One region of the Streptomyces sp. NPDC059582 genome, then DNA from elsewhere that is predicted to be linked to it. Evidence: riboswitches for the same ligand, from Rfam matches in the RefSeq annotation. Region 1 holds a riboswitch; each other region holds the start of a gene.
What was found. Region 1 has a riboswitch for cyclic di-AMP ahead of ACFV0T_RS27480 (M23 family metallopeptidase). Riboswitches for the same ligand answer to the same signal wherever they lie in the genome.
Positions count from the first base shown of each region.

Region 1 (6,030 bases):
CCTCTATCGAGTACATCCAGGCGATCTTGTGCCGCAGCTGGGTGAGCGTCGAGGTCAGGGCTTGGCTGCCGGACGCCTGGGCGAGCGTCTCGTGGAACCAGCCGCCCAGGGAGCGCAGATCCTCGCTGTTGCCCCGCCTGGCCCGCTCCTGACCCAGGCGGACCAGGCCGCGCAGCACCTTCAGGTGGGCCTCGGTCCGCCGCTGGGCGGCCCGGGACGCGCCGAGCGGCTCCAGGAGCACGCGCATCTCCAGCAGGTCGGAGGCCTCCTGCTCGGTCGGTTCCGCGACGCACGCGCCCGCGTGCCGGCGGGTCACCACGAAGCCCTCCGCCTCCAGGGTGCGCAGGGCCTCCCGGACCGGGACGCGCGAGACACCGTAGCGGCGCGCGAGGAGTTCCTCGGTGAGCCGGCCGCCGCGCTCGTAGACACCGGCCACGATGTCGTCCCGGATCGCCGTGCATACCGAGTGCGCCGGAATACGCATGACCGACCTCCGCCTTAATGCCCGTGAAACGTCGCCGAGTGACGTGCGTTCTGCGACTCTATGGCAATCAGGCGTAATTTCCGACGGGCGGCCGGAATCCAAGGATATTTTTTGGACAGGAAGGCCTCCGAAAGGCCGAAAGCCCCGGCTCGGGAGCCGGGGCCTCGGTATGTCGCGCCGTCTGTTGTCAGACGTTCACACCATGCTTGCGGAGGTAGGCGACCGGGTCGATGTCCGAGCCGTATTCTGGGGTGGTCCGGGCCTCGAAGTGCAGGTGCGGGCCGGTGGTGTTCCCGGTCGCGCCGGAGACGCCGATCTGCTGGCCCGTGACCAGCCTCTGACCCACGGAGACGCCGATGGACGACAGGTGACCGTACTGGGTGTACGTGCCGTCGTTCATCCTGATCACCACCTGGTTGCCGTACGCCCCGCCCCAGCCGGCCTCGACGACGGTGCCGTAGCCGACCGTGTGGACGGAGGTGCCACCGGCGGCGTGGAAGTCGATGCCGGTGTGGCTGCCGGAGGACCAGAGCGAGCCACCGCTGAGGTAGCCGGTGGAGACGTAGGAGTGGGCGATCGGCGCCACGAAGGTGTTGAGGCGCTTGCGCTCGGCCTCGCGGGCGGCGCGCGCCTTTGCCGCGTGCTCCGCCTTGGCCCTCGCCGCGGCCTTCTCGCGGGCGGCCTCCTGGGCCGCCTTCTCCTCGGCGGCCTGCCTCTGGGCCGTGGCCTGGGCGTCGATCTGCTCGGCGACCGAGTCGCGGATGGTGATGACCGGGGTGAGGCCGGTCTGTTCGACGGAGTTCTCGGCGGCGAGCGCAGGGGCCGCGAGGGTACCGATGACGCCGGTGGTGGCGAGGGCCGCGATGCCGGCTGCCTGAGCGCTGGTGCGCTTCATCCGGCCGGGACGACGGTGCTTCCCGGGGGCGCACATGAACGCCATGTAGTGGCTGGTCCTTTCCTTCCCTCTCGCCTACCGGGTTAGCTGACGGGTTCGGAGCAGGAAGGTCTCCTACGGACCCCCTCGCGGCACGCGCGGGCGTCCGATTCACCCCAGGGACTGCATGGGTCCCCGGCTCCCCTGGCTCGCGCCGTACGGGGACTCGGCGATGACTGTCCGCTGCCGCGGGTGCGGCGCACTGCCTGACGAACAGACCGCATGACCGTACGGGCGCCGTCTTTCGATCCTCAAACGGATCGCGGCTTTTGTAGCGCATCCCACAGGGCAGACAGGCAGCTCTCCCCCAATTCGGACATTCTCCGGACATGGTGGGGCCCTGGTGACTCATCAGTCACCAGGGCCCCCGCGCGCGTGCCTTCGCGTTGCCCCTACTCGGCGGACACGACCGTGACTTCACCGATGCCGAGGGCCTCCACGGGCTCCCTGATCTGCGCCGCGTCCCCGACGAGGATGGTCACCAGACGGTCCACCGGGAAGGCGTTCACGACTGCCGCGGTGGCCTCCACGGTGCCGGTCGCGGCGAGCTGCTGGTACAGCGTCGCCTGGTAGTCGTCGGGCAGGTGCTGCTCGACCTGGTCGGCCAGCGTGGCCGCGACGGCCGCCGCGGTCTCGTACTTCAGCGGCGCCACCCCGACGAGGTTCTGCACGGCGACGTCACGCTCCGCGTCGGTCAGCCCCTCCGCGGCGAGCGTGCGCAGCACGGTCCACAGGTCCTCCAGGGCGGGACCGGTGTTCGGGGTGTCCACGGAGCCGCTGATGGCGAGCATCGCGGCGCCCGTGGCCCCTCCGGAGGAGGTGGGGGCCCCCGACCTGAGCACCTGCCCGAAGGCGCGCACCCCGTAGGTGTAGCCCTTCTCCTCCCGCAGGACGCGGTCCAGCCGGGAGGTGAGGGTGCCACCGAGGCAGTACGTGCCGAGCACCTGGGCGGGCCACACCCGGTCGTGCCGGTCGGCGCCGGTGCGGCCGATCAGCAGCTGCGTCTGGACGGCGCCGGGTCGGTCCACGATGACCACGCGGCCGGTGTCGTCGGCGCTCACCGGCGGCACGGGGCGGGGCGCGGCCGAGGTGCCCTTCCAGGCGCCCAGGGTGTCGCCGAGGAGCTCGTCCAGGTCGAGGCCGGCGAGGTCGCCGACGACCACGGTGGTGGCCGTGGCGGGGCGGACATGCCGGTCGTAGAAGGCACGCACGGCCGCGGAGTCGATCTGCGTGACCGTCTCCTCGGTGCCCTGGCGCGGGCGGGACATGCGCGAGGTCGCCGGGAACAGCTCCTTGGAGAGCTCCTTGGCGGCACGGCGGCCGGGGTTGGCCAGCTCGTGCGGGATCTCGTCGAGCCGGTTGCGCACCAGCCGCTCGACCTCGCTGTCCGCGAACGCGGGCGCCCGGAGGGCGTCGGAGAGCAGGCTGAGCCCCTTCTCCAGGCGCGAGACCGGGACTTCGAGGCTCAGCCGTACGCCGGGGTGGTCGGCGTGCGCGTCGAGAGTGGCGCCGCAGCGCTCCAGCTCGGCGGCGAACTCCTCGGCGGAGAGCTTGTCGGTGCCCTCCGAGAAGGCTCGCGCCATGATCGTGCCCACACCGTCGAGGCCGGCCGGCTCGGCGTCCAGTGGCGCGTCGAGGAGGACCTCGACGGCGACGACCTGCTGGCCGGGGCGGTGGCAGCGCAGAACGGTCAGCCCGTTGTCCAGGGTGCCGCGCTCGGGCGCCGGGAAGGCCCAGGGCCTGGCCTCGCCCGGCCGGGGCTGGGGGTGGAACTCCATCGTGGCGAGCTCGGTCACTGGGCCGCCTCCTCGGTTGCGTCGGTGGCTTCCACGGTCGCCGCGGACTCCGGGTCTTCGGTGCTCTCCGCGGCCTCGGCGTCGTCCAGGGCCTCGGGGGCGGTCGGCTCGTAGACGAGCACCGCCCGGTTGTCGGGGCGCAGGCGGGCCTTGGCGACCTCCTGGACCTCCTCGGCCGTCACGTCCAGCACCCGCTGGACGGCGGTGAGCGCGAGCTGCGGGTCGCCGAACAGGACCGCGTAGCGGCACAGTTCGTCGGCGCGGCCGGCCACCGTGCCGAGCCGGTCCAGCCACTCGCGCTCCAACTGGGCCTGGGCGCGTTCCATTTCCTCGGCCGTGGGGCCCTCCTCGGCGAACCGGGCGAGCTCCTCGTCGATGGCGGTCTCGATGACCGGCACCTCGACGTCACCGGACGTCTTCACGTCCAGCCAGCCCAGGGAGGGCGCCCCGGCCAGCCGCAGCAGGCCGAAGCCGGCCGCCACCGCCGTACGGTCGCGCCGTACGAGCCGGTTGTACAGGCGGGAGGACTCACCGCCGCCGAGAACGGTCAGCGCCAGGTCGGCCGCGTCGCACGCGCGCGTGTTGTCCTCCGGGAGCCGGTAGGCGGCCATCAGGGCGCGCGCCGGGACCTCCTCCTCGACGACCTCGCGCAGCTGCCCGCCCATGACCTCGGGCAGCGAGCCGTCGCGCGGAGCGGGCTTGCCGTCGTGGGAGGCGATGGAGCCGAAGTACTTCTCGATCCAGGCGAGCGTCTGCACCGGGTCGATGTCGCCGACCACGGAGAGCACGGCGTTGTTGGGCGCGTAGTACGTCCGGAAGAACGCGCGCGCGTCCTCCAGGGTGGCCGCGTCCAGGTCGGCCATCGAGCCGATCGGCGTGTGGTGGTACGGGTGGCCCTCCGGGTAGGCGAGCGCGGTCAGCTTCTCGAACGCGGTCCCGTAGGGAACGTTGTCGTAGCGCTGGCGGCGCTCGTTCTTGACGACGTCCCGCTGGTTCTCCATGGACTCTTCGTCGAGCGCGGCGAGCAGGGAGCCCATGCGGTCGGCCTCCAGCCAGAGGGCGAGCTCCAGCTGATGGGTGGGCATGGTCTCGAAGTAGTTGGTGCGCTCGAAGCTGGTGGTGCCGTTGAGCGAGCCGCCGGCGCCCTGCACCAGCTCGAAGTGGCCGTTGCCCTTGACCTGCCCGGACCCCTGGAACATCAGGTGCTCGAAGAGGTGAGCCAAGCCCGTACGTCCCTTGACTTCGTGACGGGAGCCGACGTCGTACCAGAGGCACACCGCCGCGACCGGGGTCAGATGGTCCTCGGAGAGCACCACGCGGAGGCCGTTGGCCAGGCGGTGCTCGGTCGCTGTCAGGCCCCCGGAGCCTGCCTCGGCTGTGGCCGTGTGACCCATGGGCATGTACGTCCCTTCGATCGCGGACGCGGTCGTCGGACCGCGCGTTTCGTGCCTGTCCTGCCACTGTATGCAAGCGGACCGACCATGGGCGAAGTTCCCGCGGGACGTACGCCGAGAGCGAGATCGCGTAGCCTGCGGGCAGTCGTGGAATGAGGCGCCTTCCACACCGGGCCGGGCGGCCGACGCCGGGTCCTCGCCCGCACTGTCAGTAGCGCGGTCCACAATGGTCCGCGTCAGAACCCGTTCACGCTTCAGCAAGGAGCCGGCAGCGATGGCCCGCCGCAGCACGAAGACCCCGCCGCCCGACGACTCGTACGAGGAGCGGATCCTCGACATCGACGTCGTCGACGAGATGCAGGGCTCCTTCCTCGAGTACGCGTACTCGGTCATCTACTCCCGCGCTCTGCCGGACGCCCGCGACGGCCTCAAGCCGGTGCATCGCCGCATCGTCTACCAGATGAACGAGATGGGCCTGCGCCCCGAGCGCGGTTACGTAAAGTGCGCCCGTGTCGTCGGCGAGGTGATGGGCAAGCTCCACCCGCACGGCGACGCCTCGATCTACGACGCCCTGGTGCGCATGGCCCAGCCGTTCTCCATGCGCGTGCCGCTCGTCGACGGCCACGGCAACTTCGGTTCGCTGGGCAACGACGACCCGCCGGCCGCCATGCGGTACACCGAGTGCAAGGCGGCCGAACCTGCCGGCCTGATGACGGAGTCCATCGACGAGGACACCGTCGACTTCGCCCCCAACTACGACGGCCAGGAGCAGGAGCCGGTGACCCTGCCGGCGGCCTTCCCGAACCTCCTGGTCAACGGCTCGTCGGGCATCGCGGTCGGCATGGCCACGAACATGCCGCCGCACAACCTCGGCGAGGTCATCGCGGCCGCCCGCCACCTGATCCGCCACCCGAACGCGGACCTGGACGCCCTGATGAGGTTCGTCCCGGGCCCCGACCTGCCCACCGGCGGCCGGATCGTCGGCCTCTCCGGCATCCGGGACGCCTACGAGTCGGGCCGCGGCACCTTCAAGATCCGTGCCACGGTCTCGGTGGAGACCGTCACGGCCCGCCGCAAGGGTCTGGTCGTCACCGAGCTGCCCTTCACGGTCGGCCCGGAGAAGGTGATCGCCAAGATCAAGGACCTGGTCGGCTCGAAGAAGATCCAGGGCATCGCCGACGTCAAGGACCTCACCGACCGCGAGCACGGCCTGCGCCTCGTCATCGAGATCAAGAACGGCTTCGTGCCGGAGGCGGTCCTGGAGCAGCTCTACAAGCTGACGCCGATGGAGGAGTCCTTCGGCATCAACAACGTCGCCCTGGTGGACGGCCAGCCGCTCACCCTGGGTCTCAAGGAGCTCCTCGAGGTCTACCTCGACCACCGCTTCGAGGTCGTCCGACGCCGCTCGGAGTTCCGGCGCAC
Region 1 is NZ_JBHWCC010000036.1:66,607-72,636, reverse strand. It holds gene ACFV0T_RS27485 (GntR family transcriptional regulator) at 1-484, opposite strand, end outside; gene ACFV0T_RS27480 (M23 family metallopeptidase) at 672-1,424, opposite strand; cyclic di-AMP (ydaO/yuaA leader) riboswitch at 1,437-1,600, opposite strand; gene ACFV0T_RS27475 (M16 family metallopeptidase) at 1,811-3,214, opposite strand; gene ACFV0T_RS27470 (M16 family metallopeptidase) at 3,211-4,614, opposite strand; gene ACFV0T_RS27465 (DNA topoisomerase (ATP-hydrolyzing) subunit A) at 4,883-6,030, shown strand, end outside.

Region 2 (6,030 bases), on a different contig from region 1:
GAGGAAGGGGCCGTTCCGTATCTGGAGGCGGCCGCGGGGCACGGCGACGTGCTCGCCCTTCGCCACCTCGGCCTGATCCACCGCAACCACGCCGCGTACTGGCTGAGCCGGGCCGTCCAGGCCGGGGACGGTCCCGCCGCGCAGGTCTTGGACGGTCCCCTGGGAGACAGCCGTGCCGTGCGGCGGGGCGGGCCAGCTACCGTCAGGGAGTGACCAACCAGCCCCACCCCCCGCCCCCCGCCCCCGAGCTCTTCACCTGGGAGTTCGCCGCCGATCCGTATCCGGCCTACGCCTGGCTGCGCGAGCACGCCCCCGTGCACCGGACGAAACTGCCCAGCGGGGTCGAGGCCTGGCTGGTCACCCGGTACGCCGACGCCAAGCAGGCCCTCGCCGACCAGCGGCTGAGCAAGAACCCGGCGCACCACGACGAGCCCGCGCACGCCAAGGGGAAGACCGGCATCCCCGGGGAGCGCAAGGCCGAGCTGATGACCCACCTGCTCAACATCGACCCGCCGGACCACACCAGGCTCCGGCGGCTGGTCAGCAAGGCGTTCACGCCGGGCCGGGTCGCGGAGTTCGCGCCGCGGGTGCAGGAGCTGACCGACCGGCTCATCGACGGGTTCGCCGGGCACGGCTCCGCCGACCTCATCCACGAGTTCGCCTTCCCGCTGCCCATCTACGCCATCTGCGACCTGCTCGGCGTCCCGCGCGAGGACCAGGACGACTTCCGCGACTGGGCGGGCATGATGATCCGGCACGGGGGAGGCCCGCGGGGCGGGGTCGCGCGGTCGGTGAAGAAGATGCGCGGCTATCTCGCCGAGCTCATCCACCGCAAACGGGAGGCGTTGTCGGACACCGCCGCGCCCGGCGAGGACCTCATCTCCGGTCTCATCCGCGCCTCCGACCACGGCGAGCACCTCACCGAGAACGAGGCCGCCGCGATGGCCTTCATCCTGCTGTTCGCCGGTTTCGAGACGACCGTCAACCTCATCGGCAACGGCTTGTACGCCCTGCTGACCCACCCCGACCAGCGCGCCCGCCTCCAGTCGTCCCTGGCAGCCGGCGAACACGGCCTGCTGGCCACCGGCGTCGAGGAACTCCTGCGCTACGACGGCCCCGTGGAGCTGGCCACCTGGCGGTTCGCCACCAGGCCGCTGAGCATCGGCGGGCAGGACATCGCGGCCGGCGACCCCGTCCTCGTCGTCCTCGCGGCCGCGGACCGGGATCCGGAGCGGTTCGCCGATCCGGACGTGCTGGACCTCTCCCGCCGCGACAACCAGCACCTCGGATACGGCCACGGCATCCACTACTGCCTGGGCGCGCCGCTGGCCCGGCTGGAGGGGCGGACCGCGCTCGCCACGCTCCTCACCCGGCTCCCCGATCTGCGGCTCGGGGCGGATCCGGCCGAGCTGAGATGGCGTGGCGGGCTCATCATGCGTGGACTGCGGACCCTGCCCGTGGAGTTCACCGCGGAGTCCTCCGCGCAAAGATGACACGCGTTCAACAATGTGATCTTCACGTGATCTACGCGGCATTAACTTGTGACAAGTGATCGTCTGCCGATACGTTCAGCCATCAGCACGGCCCTCAGCCTCACTCACCGTGCCGCTCACCTCTGTCGCGCGAAAGGTCTCCGCATGCTCTCCGGGAACGGTCGTCATCGTCGCCCCCGTCAGGCTCCGGCCCTGCTCGTCGCGGCCGGAGTGACCGGCTCCGCCATCGCCATCCCGCTCCTCGCCGCCACCGGCGCGAGCGCGGCGGAGAGCAGCACCTGGGATCAGGTCGCGCAGTGCGAGACCGGCGGCTCCTGGAGCGCCGACACCGGCAACGGGTACTACGGCGGCCTTCACCTCAGCCAGGACGACTGGGAGCGGTACGGCGGTCTCGACTACGCCTCCAGAGCCGACCTGGCCAGCCGTTCCCAGCAGATAGCCGTCGCCGAGAAGGTCCTCGCCGACCAGGGTGTCGAGGCCTGGTCCACGTGCGGACTGCTCTCGGGGCTGGCCAAGGACTCCGTGTCGGCGAACATCGACACGGGTGTACTGGGCGACTCCTCGGGCGGATCGTCCGACTCCTCCGATTCGCCCTCACTGTCCGACTCGCTCGGTCTGTCCGGCTCTTCCGGCGAGGCGTCCGGCGGCCCGTCGGCCCAGCCTTCCGGTGAGGCCACCGGCGTTCCCTCGATCCTGCCTTCCGGTGAACCGTCCTCTTCCACTCCCTCTTCGGGTGCGACGGGAGCTGCCGGGTCCGATGGGGCGTCTGACTCCGGTGCGGATGACGCGGGACGCGGTGCCGGTTCGTCCACGGACGGGGCCAGGGGCGGCGACTCGGACAACTCCCGGCAGGCCATCGGTTCTTCGGGCCTCGTCGACACGGGCGCGCTGAGCGTCGACACTGGCGCGCCGGCCGCCGATACGGGCGCGCCGGCCGCCGACGCGTCGGGCACCGGCCGCCATCGCGGCGGCAGCGCCGACGAGCAAGCGGCGGACGCGGCCGACGCCTTCTCCTTCGTCGGGCGGCACGCTTCGACCGCCTACGCCACGGCAGGCTCGTAGGCCGACCCTCGTGCCACGCACGGCCGGTGGGCCGACTGCTGGTCAGAGCCGACGAGTCGGTGCCTAAACGGGCGAAAAGCGGCGGGAGTTGACGCCCTGGTTCGCCGTTAAATGTCCGTTTTGGTGAAAGTGTGGGATGAGTCTCAGAGGCCCTGATCGTCTTTGGAATTCGGCGGATCCCGTGTCTACGGTCGTGACCGCTCGCCACCGCGGGCACCGGCTGCCGCAACGCCGAGTCCTGCCAGCGGCCGTCCGGGAACAGTCGTCGCGTCAAGCGCCGTAGGCAGGAGCGGGGGACCCAAGGTAGGTGCCGGGCCCAGCAGTTGAAGCTGGTTCCGGCTCGGGGTGAAGCCGTGTCCCGTGAGGGACGCGGCCGGGCAACTCAACCGGCTCGAACCCGACAGCTCACCTCGCAGGCGTCGGTGAGGGGATCAAGCATGCTGTTTTCCGGCAAGGGCAAGCACCGTCGTCCGTCCAAGGCCACCCGGGTCGCCGCGCTGGCCGGTGTCACCGGTGTAGCCGTCGCCGCTCCGCTGATGGCGGTCGGCAGCGCCTCCGCCGCCACCGCCTCCCAGTGGGACGCCGTGGCCCAGTGCGAGTCCGGCGGCAACTGGTCCATCAACACCGGTAACGGCTACTACGGCGGCGTGCAGTTCTCCGCCTCCACCTGGGCCGCCTACGGCGGCACGCAGTACGCGGCCACCGCCGACAAGGCCTCCAAGGCCCAGCAGATCACCGTCGCCGAGAAGGTCCTCGCCGCGCAGGGCAAGGGCGCCTGGCCGACCTGCGGCAAGGGTCTGTCCGGTGCCGCCTACACCGGCGGCTCCGCCGGTACGCCGAGCAAGCCCGCCAAGACCACCACCCGCTCCACCGACAAGCAGGCCGCCTCCCGCTCCGCCGCGCGCCCGGCCGCCCCGAAGACCGTCACCACCCCGACCGGCAAGAAGGTCAAGAAGGGTGACGGCGAGTACAAGGTCGTCAAGGGCGACACCCTCAGCGCCATCGCCGTGAAGCACCAGGTGAAGGGCGGCTGGCCGGCGCTGTTCAAGCTGAACAAGGGCATCGTCGCCGACGCCGACTTCATCTACCCGGGTCAGCAGCTGCACCTGAAGTGACGCCCGGCTCGTAGCTGAACCGCGGCGCTCCCCTGTCCGTGTCTCCCATTAGTGGAGGCTCTCTGAAGGCCGCCCCCGTCCCCACGGGCTCCCCGCTCCGGTGCGTGTTCCCCCGTACGCACCGGAGCGGGGATTTTTGTGAACCGGCTTTGTTCCGTTCGGAAACAATTTACTCTCGGTTCCGCGCTCGGGGCGGTCGGAGGCTGGCCGATCGCCCGGAGACGGTTAGGCTCAGTCCCGCGGGGCCACCACAGGCCCGCGCCCGACCGGGCCTACGGCCCGGCGTAGCTCGCGTCACATCCCAGAAGGAGATGCTCGTGCCGTCCATCGACGTCGTCGTAGCCCGGGAAATCCTGGACTCCCGAGGCAACCCCACGGTCGAGGTCGAGGTCGGCCTCGACGACGGCAGCACGGGTCGTGCCGCCGTTCCGTCCGGCGCCTCCACGGGTGCCTTCGAGGCCATCGAGCTCCGTGACGGTGACCCCAACCGTTACCAGGGCAAGGGTGTCGAGAAGGCCGTCCTCGCCGTCATCGAGCAGATCGGCCCGGAGCTCGTCGGTTACGACGCCACCGAGCAGCGCCTGATCGACCAGGCGATGTTCGACCTGGACGCCACCGACAACAAGGGCTCGCTGGGCGCCAACGCCATCCTCGGCGTCTCCCTCGCCGTCGCGCACGCCGCCTCCGAGGCCAGCGACCTGCCGCTGTTCCGTTACCTGGGCGGCCCGAACGCGCACCTGCTGCCCGTTCCGATGATGAACATCCTGAACGGCGGCTCGCACGCCGACTCCAACGTGGACATCCAGGAGTTCATGATCGCCCCGATCGGCGCGGAGTCGTTCTCCGAGGCGCTGCGCTGGGGCGCCGAGGTCTACCACACCCTCAAGAAGGTGCTGAAGACCAGGGGTCTGTCGACCGGTCTCGGCGACGAGGGCGGCTTCGCCCCGAACCTGGACTCCAACCGCGCCGCCCTCGACCTCATCGTCGAGGCCATCAAGCAGGCCGGTTACGTCCCCGGCGAGCAGATCGCGCTCGCGCTCGACGTCGCCGCGTCCGAGTTCTACAAGGACGGCAAGTACGAGTTCGAGGGCAAGTCCCGCTCGGCCGCCGAGATGACCGAGTACTACGAGGAGCTCGTCTCCGCGTACCCGCTCGTCTCCATCGAGGACCCGCTGTACGAGGACGACTGGGCCGGCTGGAAGGTCATCACCGACAAGCTGGGCGACAAGGTCCAGATCGTCGGCGACGACCTCTTCGTCACCAACCCGGAGCGCCTGGCCCGCGGCATCGAGGAGGGCTCCGCGAACGCCCTGCTCGTCAAGGTGAACCAGATCGGTTCGCTGACCGAGACCCTGGACGCCGTCGAGATGGCCCAGCGCAACGGCTTCAAGTGCATGATGTCGCACCGCTCCGGCGAGACCGAGGACGTCACCATCGCCGACCTCGCGGTCGCCGTGAACTGCGGTCAGATCAAGACCGGCGCCCCGGCCCGCTCGGACCGCGTCGCCAAGTACAACCAGCTGCTGCGCATCGAGGAGATCCTCGACGACGCCGCGGTGTACGCCGGCCGCAGCGCCTTCCCGCGCTTCAAGGGCTGAGCCGTACAGGGTCAAGCCTGAGCCAGTCGTACGTACGTCCCCGTACTCGGTCCCGTACCGTGTCCGGGGACGTACGCGCGTGTGACGGGTGTGAAGGGGAGGCGGAGAGCCAGATGGCCGTGAAGGACCGGGACCGTTTCTCCACCACGACCAGGCTGCGGCTGCTCGGCGAGCAGACGGCGGCGCGGGTCTACCGCTCCCAGACCAGACGCCAGGCCCGCCGCTCCCGGCTCACCGGCCGGGCCGCGCTGCTCGCCCTCGTCCTGTGCTCGCTGATCGTGGCCCTCGCCTATCCCATAAGGCAGTACGTCTCCCAGCGCGCCGAGATCGCCGACATGAAGCGTCGGCAGCAGCAGGCCAGCGAGCGCGTGGAGCAACTGCGCGACCTCAAGGCACGCTGGCAGGACGACGCGTACGCCGAGCAGCAGATCCGGCAGCGGCTGCACTACGTGATGCCCGGGGAGACCGGCTACGTGGTGATCGACCCGGACGCGGTCAAGCAGTCGCGCGCCCCCCTGGGAGCGGCCCACCGCCCCTGGTACTCGAACGTCTGGGACGGAGTCGACAAGTCCGACGCCTCCGACCAGTGAACGGATAGAAAAGACAGGCATGGAAACGCCCCCGCCGCCCACCCCGCGCACCGAGCCCACCGACGCGGACGTCGAGGCCTTCAAGCAGCAGCTCGGGCGGCCGCCGCGCGGGCTGCGCGCCATCGCGCACCGGTGCCCGTGCGGACAGCCGGACGTCGTCGAGACGGCGCCC
Region 2 is NZ_JBHWCC010000046.1:45,569-51,598, reverse strand. It holds gene ACFV0T_RS31470 (hypothetical protein) at 1-213, shown strand, start outside; gene ACFV0T_RS31465 (cytochrome P450) at 210-1,493, shown strand; gene ACFV0T_RS31460 (transglycosylase family protein) at 1,638-2,555, shown strand; cyclic di-AMP (ydaO/yuaA leader) riboswitch at 2,821-2,989, shown strand; gene ACFV0T_RS31455 (transglycosylase family protein) at 2,993-3,670, shown strand; gene eno (phosphopyruvate hydratase) at 3,982-5,268, shown strand; gene ACFV0T_RS31445 (septum formation initiator family protein) at 5,382-5,858, shown strand; gene ACFV0T_RS31440 (DUF501 domain-containing protein) at 5,878-6,030, shown strand, end outside.
Region 2: it holds a riboswitch for cyclic di-AMP, as region 1 does, so the genes downstream of both, ACFV0T_RS31455 (transglycosylase family protein) here and ACFV0T_RS27480 (M23 family metallopeptidase) in region 1, are expected to answer to the same signal.

Region 3 (6,030 bases), on a different contig from region 1:
GCCTTTGCCCCTGCCGCTACCGCCGTCGAGCAGCTTGCCGAAGTCGACCTTGACGCCACCGTTGACACCCTTGGCGCCCTGGTGGATGTGCAGGAGGGTCGGCCTGCCGGTACCGCGCCAGGTCACGGCCACGGACACCTTGTCGCCCTTGATCCTGATGAACTCCAGCGCGGCCCCGTCCTTGTCCCCGACGGCCGGCCCACCCGCGACGGGCACCTCACCGGCCCCCCGGAGACTCGCGGCGAGGACGGTTCCCCCGCCGAGGCTTCCACTCTGCGTGACCACACCGTCGCCGACGTGGCCCGCGTGGTCGGCACCTCGCCCCCCGGCGGCGAAAGCCGGAATGACCGCGGCCGCGACCCCACCGACGGCGGCCACCGCGACAGCGGTGACGATCAGACTCTTACGACGCTTCGAAAACGTCCCGTTCACACCCATGACGCGACTTCTCCCCGTATCCCAGCCAACGCCCCCTGCGTCAGCTTCTGGGCATGAGTACGGAGCGGATCTCAGATTGGACTCAGTCCAGGTTTGTGAGGTGGGTCACATGGGAGGGTGTACTGCGGGGCAGGGACGGGACGGAGCGGGATGACGCAGGAGCGCCCTGCCGGGCAGCCGGGACGCCGGAGTCCGGGAACGCCGGCACGCGGAGCCGGAGTCCCGGTGGGGCGCAGGGGACGGAGTCCCGCCGGGGTCCGGGGCGGAGCCCCGGAACGGGGGTCACTTCCCACCAATCGAGTCGGACGGGTGGGCGGGTGGGTGGGTGGGTGGGCAAACTCCCCTACCCCGCCCGATGCACCACCGCATCACACAACTCCACCAGCGCCCGCTTCGCTCCACACTCCCGCAACGGCGCCAACGCGGCCCGCGCATCCTCCGCATACCGCACGGTGTCCCGCCGCGCCTGCTCCAGCGCAGGATGCGCCCGCAGCGCACCCAACGCCTCCGCCAGCCGCGCGTCATCACTCAGGTCGGAGTCCAGCAGCTCGCACAGAGCGACATCCTCCGCCAGCCCCAGCCGTGCCGCCCGCTCCCGCAGCCGCAGCACCGGAAGCGTGGGGATGCCCTCGCGCAGATCCGTCCCGGGCGTCTTCCCGGACTCGTGGGAGTCCGACGCGATGTCGAGCACGTCGTCGGCCAGCTGGAAGGCGACCCCGAGCCGCTCCCCGTACTGCGTCAGCACGTCCACGACCGTCTCGTCCGCCCCGGACATCATCGCCCCGAACCGGCACGCCACCGCCACCAGCGACCCGGTCTTGCCACCCAGCACGTCGAGGTAGTGCTCGACCGGATCCCGACCGTCCTGCGGCCCCGCCGTCTCCAGGATCTGCCCGGTCACGAGCCGCTCGAACGCCTCCGCCTGCACCCGCACCGCCTCCGGCCCGAGGTCGGCCAGGATGTGCGAGGCCCGCGCGAACAGGAAGTCACCGGTGAGGACCGCGACCGAGTTGCCCCAGCGGGTGTTCGCGCTGTCCACCCCGCGCCGCACCTCGGCCTCGTCCATGACGTCGTCGTGGTACAGCGTGGCGAGGTGGGTCAGTTCCACGACCACCGCCGACGGCACGATCCCCGGCGCATGCCGGTCCCCGAACTGCGCCGCGAGCATCACGAGCAACGGCCGGAAGCGCTTCCCGCCCGCCCGCACCAGATGCTGCGCGGCCTCCGTGATGAAGGGGACCTCGCTCTTGGTGGCCTCGAGCAAGCCTTCCTCGACAGCCGCCAATCCGGCCTGGACATCGGCTTCCAGAGCCTGGTCCCGCACGCTCAGCCCGAACGGCCCGACGACGGTCACGAGGGGTCTCCTGTCTGCTGGTGTCTACTGGCGCTTACACGGTTTGTCGATAGGTCGCTGCCCTCACTCAAGTCAGCGTATCCGGTCACGTTTCGATCACCGATAGCCCCCACGGTTACAGGCCAGGCGGTACCGGATCACGCCCGGTATGTCGCCGATCGGACGACATGGGCACACCGCATCGGATTCCCGCCGGTACGACGGGAACTGTCGGCGCACCAGAAAGCAAGGATCCCCGCCCCGCGCCCCGCACCACGCCGCCCCGGGCGGACCTCGCCCAGGTCAGCACCGACACGGGACGACATCCGACCCGGCGCAACGGATCGCCGCACACCGTCACCTGACCGGCCGAAGGCACCCGCTCATCCGCGCCCGCGCGGCGCCCCCGTACGCGCAGGTGCGACACCCCAACAAAGTCGCCCCCCGACAGCGACGCCCCGGCGGCGACCACCGGAACCACCGACGCCACCGACGCCACCGGAACCATCGGAGCCACCGAAGCCACCCTCCACAGAGGACAGCGAAGGCGGAGAGGGTCGAGGCGACGGAGGGGACGGGTGCCGGCACTCCACACCCACCCCGATCAATACCGACCAAATCGGACTAATCCAAGATAAAGGGGCCACCTCAACACCGATGTCCGATTTGCCACGATTAATTAATGAATCCCTCTTGTCGGCAAATGATCCAGCCCCCCAGAGTGCGTGAATTGGGTCACTCGACCCTAGATGGGGGAATATCCACCCCCCACCCCACCGCCCTTCTGCCGCAAGCGATTTGACCCTTGGCAACCGCAAAGGATCAAGCACTCCATATGCCTCAGACCAAGGTCAATCGGTGTGAGATGTGAATTCGGTACTTGTTTCGGACATGTGCTCTCGCATACGTTCCGGGCAATCGGGCGGACGCCTAATCCTGCCGCCGCCCTTCACCACCATCGACGAACTCATTCGTACGGCAGGAGCGGGGGAACCCAGGCAAGCCGCCGGTTCGGACATCGCACCGGAACGGCTAGGGGCTAAGTCGCATCGCCGAAGGGCGCTACGACCGGGCACCTCCCCGCCCGAGCCCGACAGCTCACCTCGCAGGCGCCGGAGAGGAACCTCGACATGCTCGCTATCGGTCAGACTCGTCGCGCCCGTTTCGTCCGCACGCTCGCCGTCGCCGGCACCGGCGCCGCCGTACTCGCTCTCCCCCTCCTCGGCGCGACCTGCGCCTCCGCGGCCACCACGTCCGTGACCTCCAAGCCCGTGACCGCAGCCACGTACAACAAGAACCTCGACGGCTGGATCCGGCAGTCCCTCTCCGTCATGGCGAAGCACAAGATCCCCGGCACCTACAAGGGGATCTACCGCAACGTGATCCGCGAGTCCTCCGGCAACCCGCGCGCCATCAACCTCTGGGACTCCAACGCGGTCAAGGGCATACCGTCCAAGGGCCTGCTCCAGGTCATCGACCCCACGTTCGCCGCGTACCACGTGGCAGGCACGTCGTTCGACATCTACGACCCGGTCGCGAACATCACGGCCGCCTGCAACTACGCCGCCAAGCGGTACGGCTCGATCGACAACGTGTTCAGCGCGTACTGACCGGTCCGATCACGGAAAGAGTCTCTCGAGGACGACGGCGACCCCGTCGTCCTCGTTCGACAAGGTGATCTCGTCGGCCACCGCCTTGAGCTCGGGGTGGGCGTTGGCCATCGCCACCCCGTGGGCGGCCGAGTCGAACATGGGGATGTCGTTGGGCATGTCGCCGAAGGCGAGGGCCCGTTCGGCACCCAGGCCGAGGTGCTCGGCGGCCAGCGCCAGGCCGGTCGCCTTGGTGACACCGCACGGCTGGAGCTCGACGGTCCCCGGACCCGACATGGTGACCGTCGCCAGCGACCCCACCACGGATCGCGCTGTCGCCGCCAACTCGTCGTCGGACAGGGCGGGATGGCGCAACAGGACCTTGCTGATGGGGTCGCACCACAGGTCGTCGCGCCGTCCGACCCGCACCGCGGGCAGGGTCGGGTGGGGCATCAGATAGCCGGGTTCGATCAGCGTGAGGCCGTCGACCCCGTCCTGGTCCACCGCCGCGTACACCTGCCCGACCTCGGCCTCGATCTTGCCGAGGGCGGTCTCGGCCAGCTCCCGGTCGAGAGTGACCGACCACAGCAGCCGGTCCGCGCCGGCGTCGTACAACTGCGCGCCCTGCCCGCACACCGCGAGCCCGGTGCAGCGCAGCTCGTCGAGCAGCGGCCGCACCCTCGGGGCCGGGCGCCCGGTCACCACGAGATGCCGGGCACCGGCGTCCACCACCCGCGCCAGCGCGGCGAGGGACCGGTCGGAGAACGTGTCGTCGCCGCGCAGCAGCGTTCCGTCCAGGTCGGTGGCGATGAGTGAGAATGCGAGGGGAGCGGCCATGATCAGAGAATACGGACACCGCGCCCCCACGACTCACCCCCGTTTCAGCCCCAAGTAGTGCGCGCGGGCTCCTTGATGGTGGTGTTGACGCGGTTGAACATGTTGGTGAGCGAAATGGTCAGAGACTCCTTTCCGGCCCCTCCTCAGCCGTGCGCCGCCGCCAGGTGCTTCGCCAGCCGCGGGGACGCGAACTCCGTACCGCACACGAAGCGCATCACCGGGCCGTACGAAGCCGCCGCCGGGAGGCCGGTGAAGTACAGACCGGGCACGGACGACACATAGCCCGCGCCGAGCTTCGGAGTGCCCCGGCTCACCGCGAGCGCGGTGCGCAGCTCATGGCCGAGGAAGTCCATCGCGGCTATGTCCACCCGGTATCCGGTCGCCGCGATGACGTGGTCGGCGGACAGCTGCCGGGTGCCACCCGCGTGTGGGGCGACCGTCAGCGTCGTACGGTCGTCCGCCGCGGCCGCCCCTACTATCCGCGCGACCTCGCTGACCTGCACCTTGCCCTCGAAGCGGTCGCGCAGCCACCATGCGCCGAGCGGGCCGAGGACCCGGCGGACCAGGTAGTGGCGGGTCTGGGCCGGGAGGTAGCGATAGGGGTGCGGGTAGTAGCTGAGCGCCCACAGCGACCAGGCCCGGCCGAAGGGGGACTCGGGGCGCAGCTTCGGCTGGTCCCACGGAGGTGCGCCGAAGGCCACCCGGCCGCGGCCGCGCGAGACGACGCGCACCTGCGCGCCCGCTTCCGCCGCGAGTGCCGCCGTCTCCAGCGCGGACTGGCCGGCGCCGACGACGATGAGCTCCTTGCCGGAGAACCTGCTGAGGTCGTGGTGCTGGGAACTGTGGGAGACCCGGCCGGTGGGCGCGGGGCCGTCCGCGGCGGCCGCGGCCAGCTCCGGCGGCAGATGGGACAGACCGGACAGGCCCGTGGCCACGACGACCGCCCGGGCGGTGAACAACTCGCCCGAGTCCAGCTTCAGTTCGAATCCGGAGCCGGCCGCCCCGCCGTCGCCACCCGCTCCACCTGCTCCACCTGCTCCATCTGTTCCACCGGCCTTGCGGTCGACGGAGACGACCCTGACGCGCTCCAGCTCGGGCACCAGCTTCTGCTGGAACCACTCGCCGTAGGCGATGAAGCTCTCGGCGGGGATGATGTCCTCGTCCGTCACCAGTCGGCGTATGCCGGCCGCGTCGCAGTAGTCGACGAGGTCGTGGCCCTGCTGCGGGGCGTCGATGTTGGAGGCCACCGGCGTCGACTTCAGGAGCATGCCCGCGGGCATGTGGTCGCGCCAGCTCACCATGGGCTCGCCGAAGACGCGGACAGGGATGCCGCGCGCCCGCAGATGGGCGGCGGTCGACAGGCCGAACGGCCCGGCGCCGATGATTGCTACCGGTCGGATCACGAAGTCCCTCCCCAGGACGTCACTTCGTCACTTCGTGGTGGTGCTGCCGCCGCGGCGGTTGGTGCGCCACAGCTGGTACAGATGCTTCGCGCCCGGCCGCACGAAGCGCGCGAGCATCGTGAAGAACGGCCGCAGGTCGTCCCCTGCCAGCCAGGCCAGCTCCGTCCCGCTCGCCCGCGCCGGTGCGTGCGGCGTCGTATAGCCGCTGCGGCGGTAGGCGAGGAGAGCGGGCAGGTCGATGTTCTCCACGATGTACCGGTGGCCGGCTCGCTGTTCCCCCTCCGGAACGGTGCGGCCCGTCAGGTCCAGATGCATGGCGCGGACCACGTCCACACCCGACTCGTTCTCGAAGAGCCGGAACTGGGCGCCCATACGCGGGTTGAAGTCGAGCAGTTTGTACTGACCGTCGCGCCGGTCGAAGCGCAGGTCG
Region 3 is NZ_JBHWCC010000011.1:161,846-167,875, reverse strand. It holds gene ACFV0T_RS13255 (CHRD domain-containing protein) at 1-438, opposite strand, end outside; gene ACFV0T_RS13250 (polyprenyl synthetase family protein) at 782-1,792, opposite strand; cyclic di-AMP (ydaO/yuaA leader) riboswitch at 2,721-2,898, shown strand; gene ACFV0T_RS13245 (transglycosylase SLT domain-containing protein) at 2,902-3,381, shown strand; gene ACFV0T_RS13240 (HAD family hydrolase) at 3,391-4,197, opposite strand; gene ACFV0T_RS13235 (FAD-dependent oxidoreductase) at 4,341-5,600, opposite strand; gene ACFV0T_RS13230 (ATP-grasp domain-containing protein) at 5,628-6,030, opposite strand, start outside.
Region 3: it holds a riboswitch for cyclic di-AMP, as region 1 does, so the genes downstream of both, ACFV0T_RS13245 (transglycosylase SLT domain-containing protein) here and ACFV0T_RS27480 (M23 family metallopeptidase) in region 1, are expected to answer to the same signal.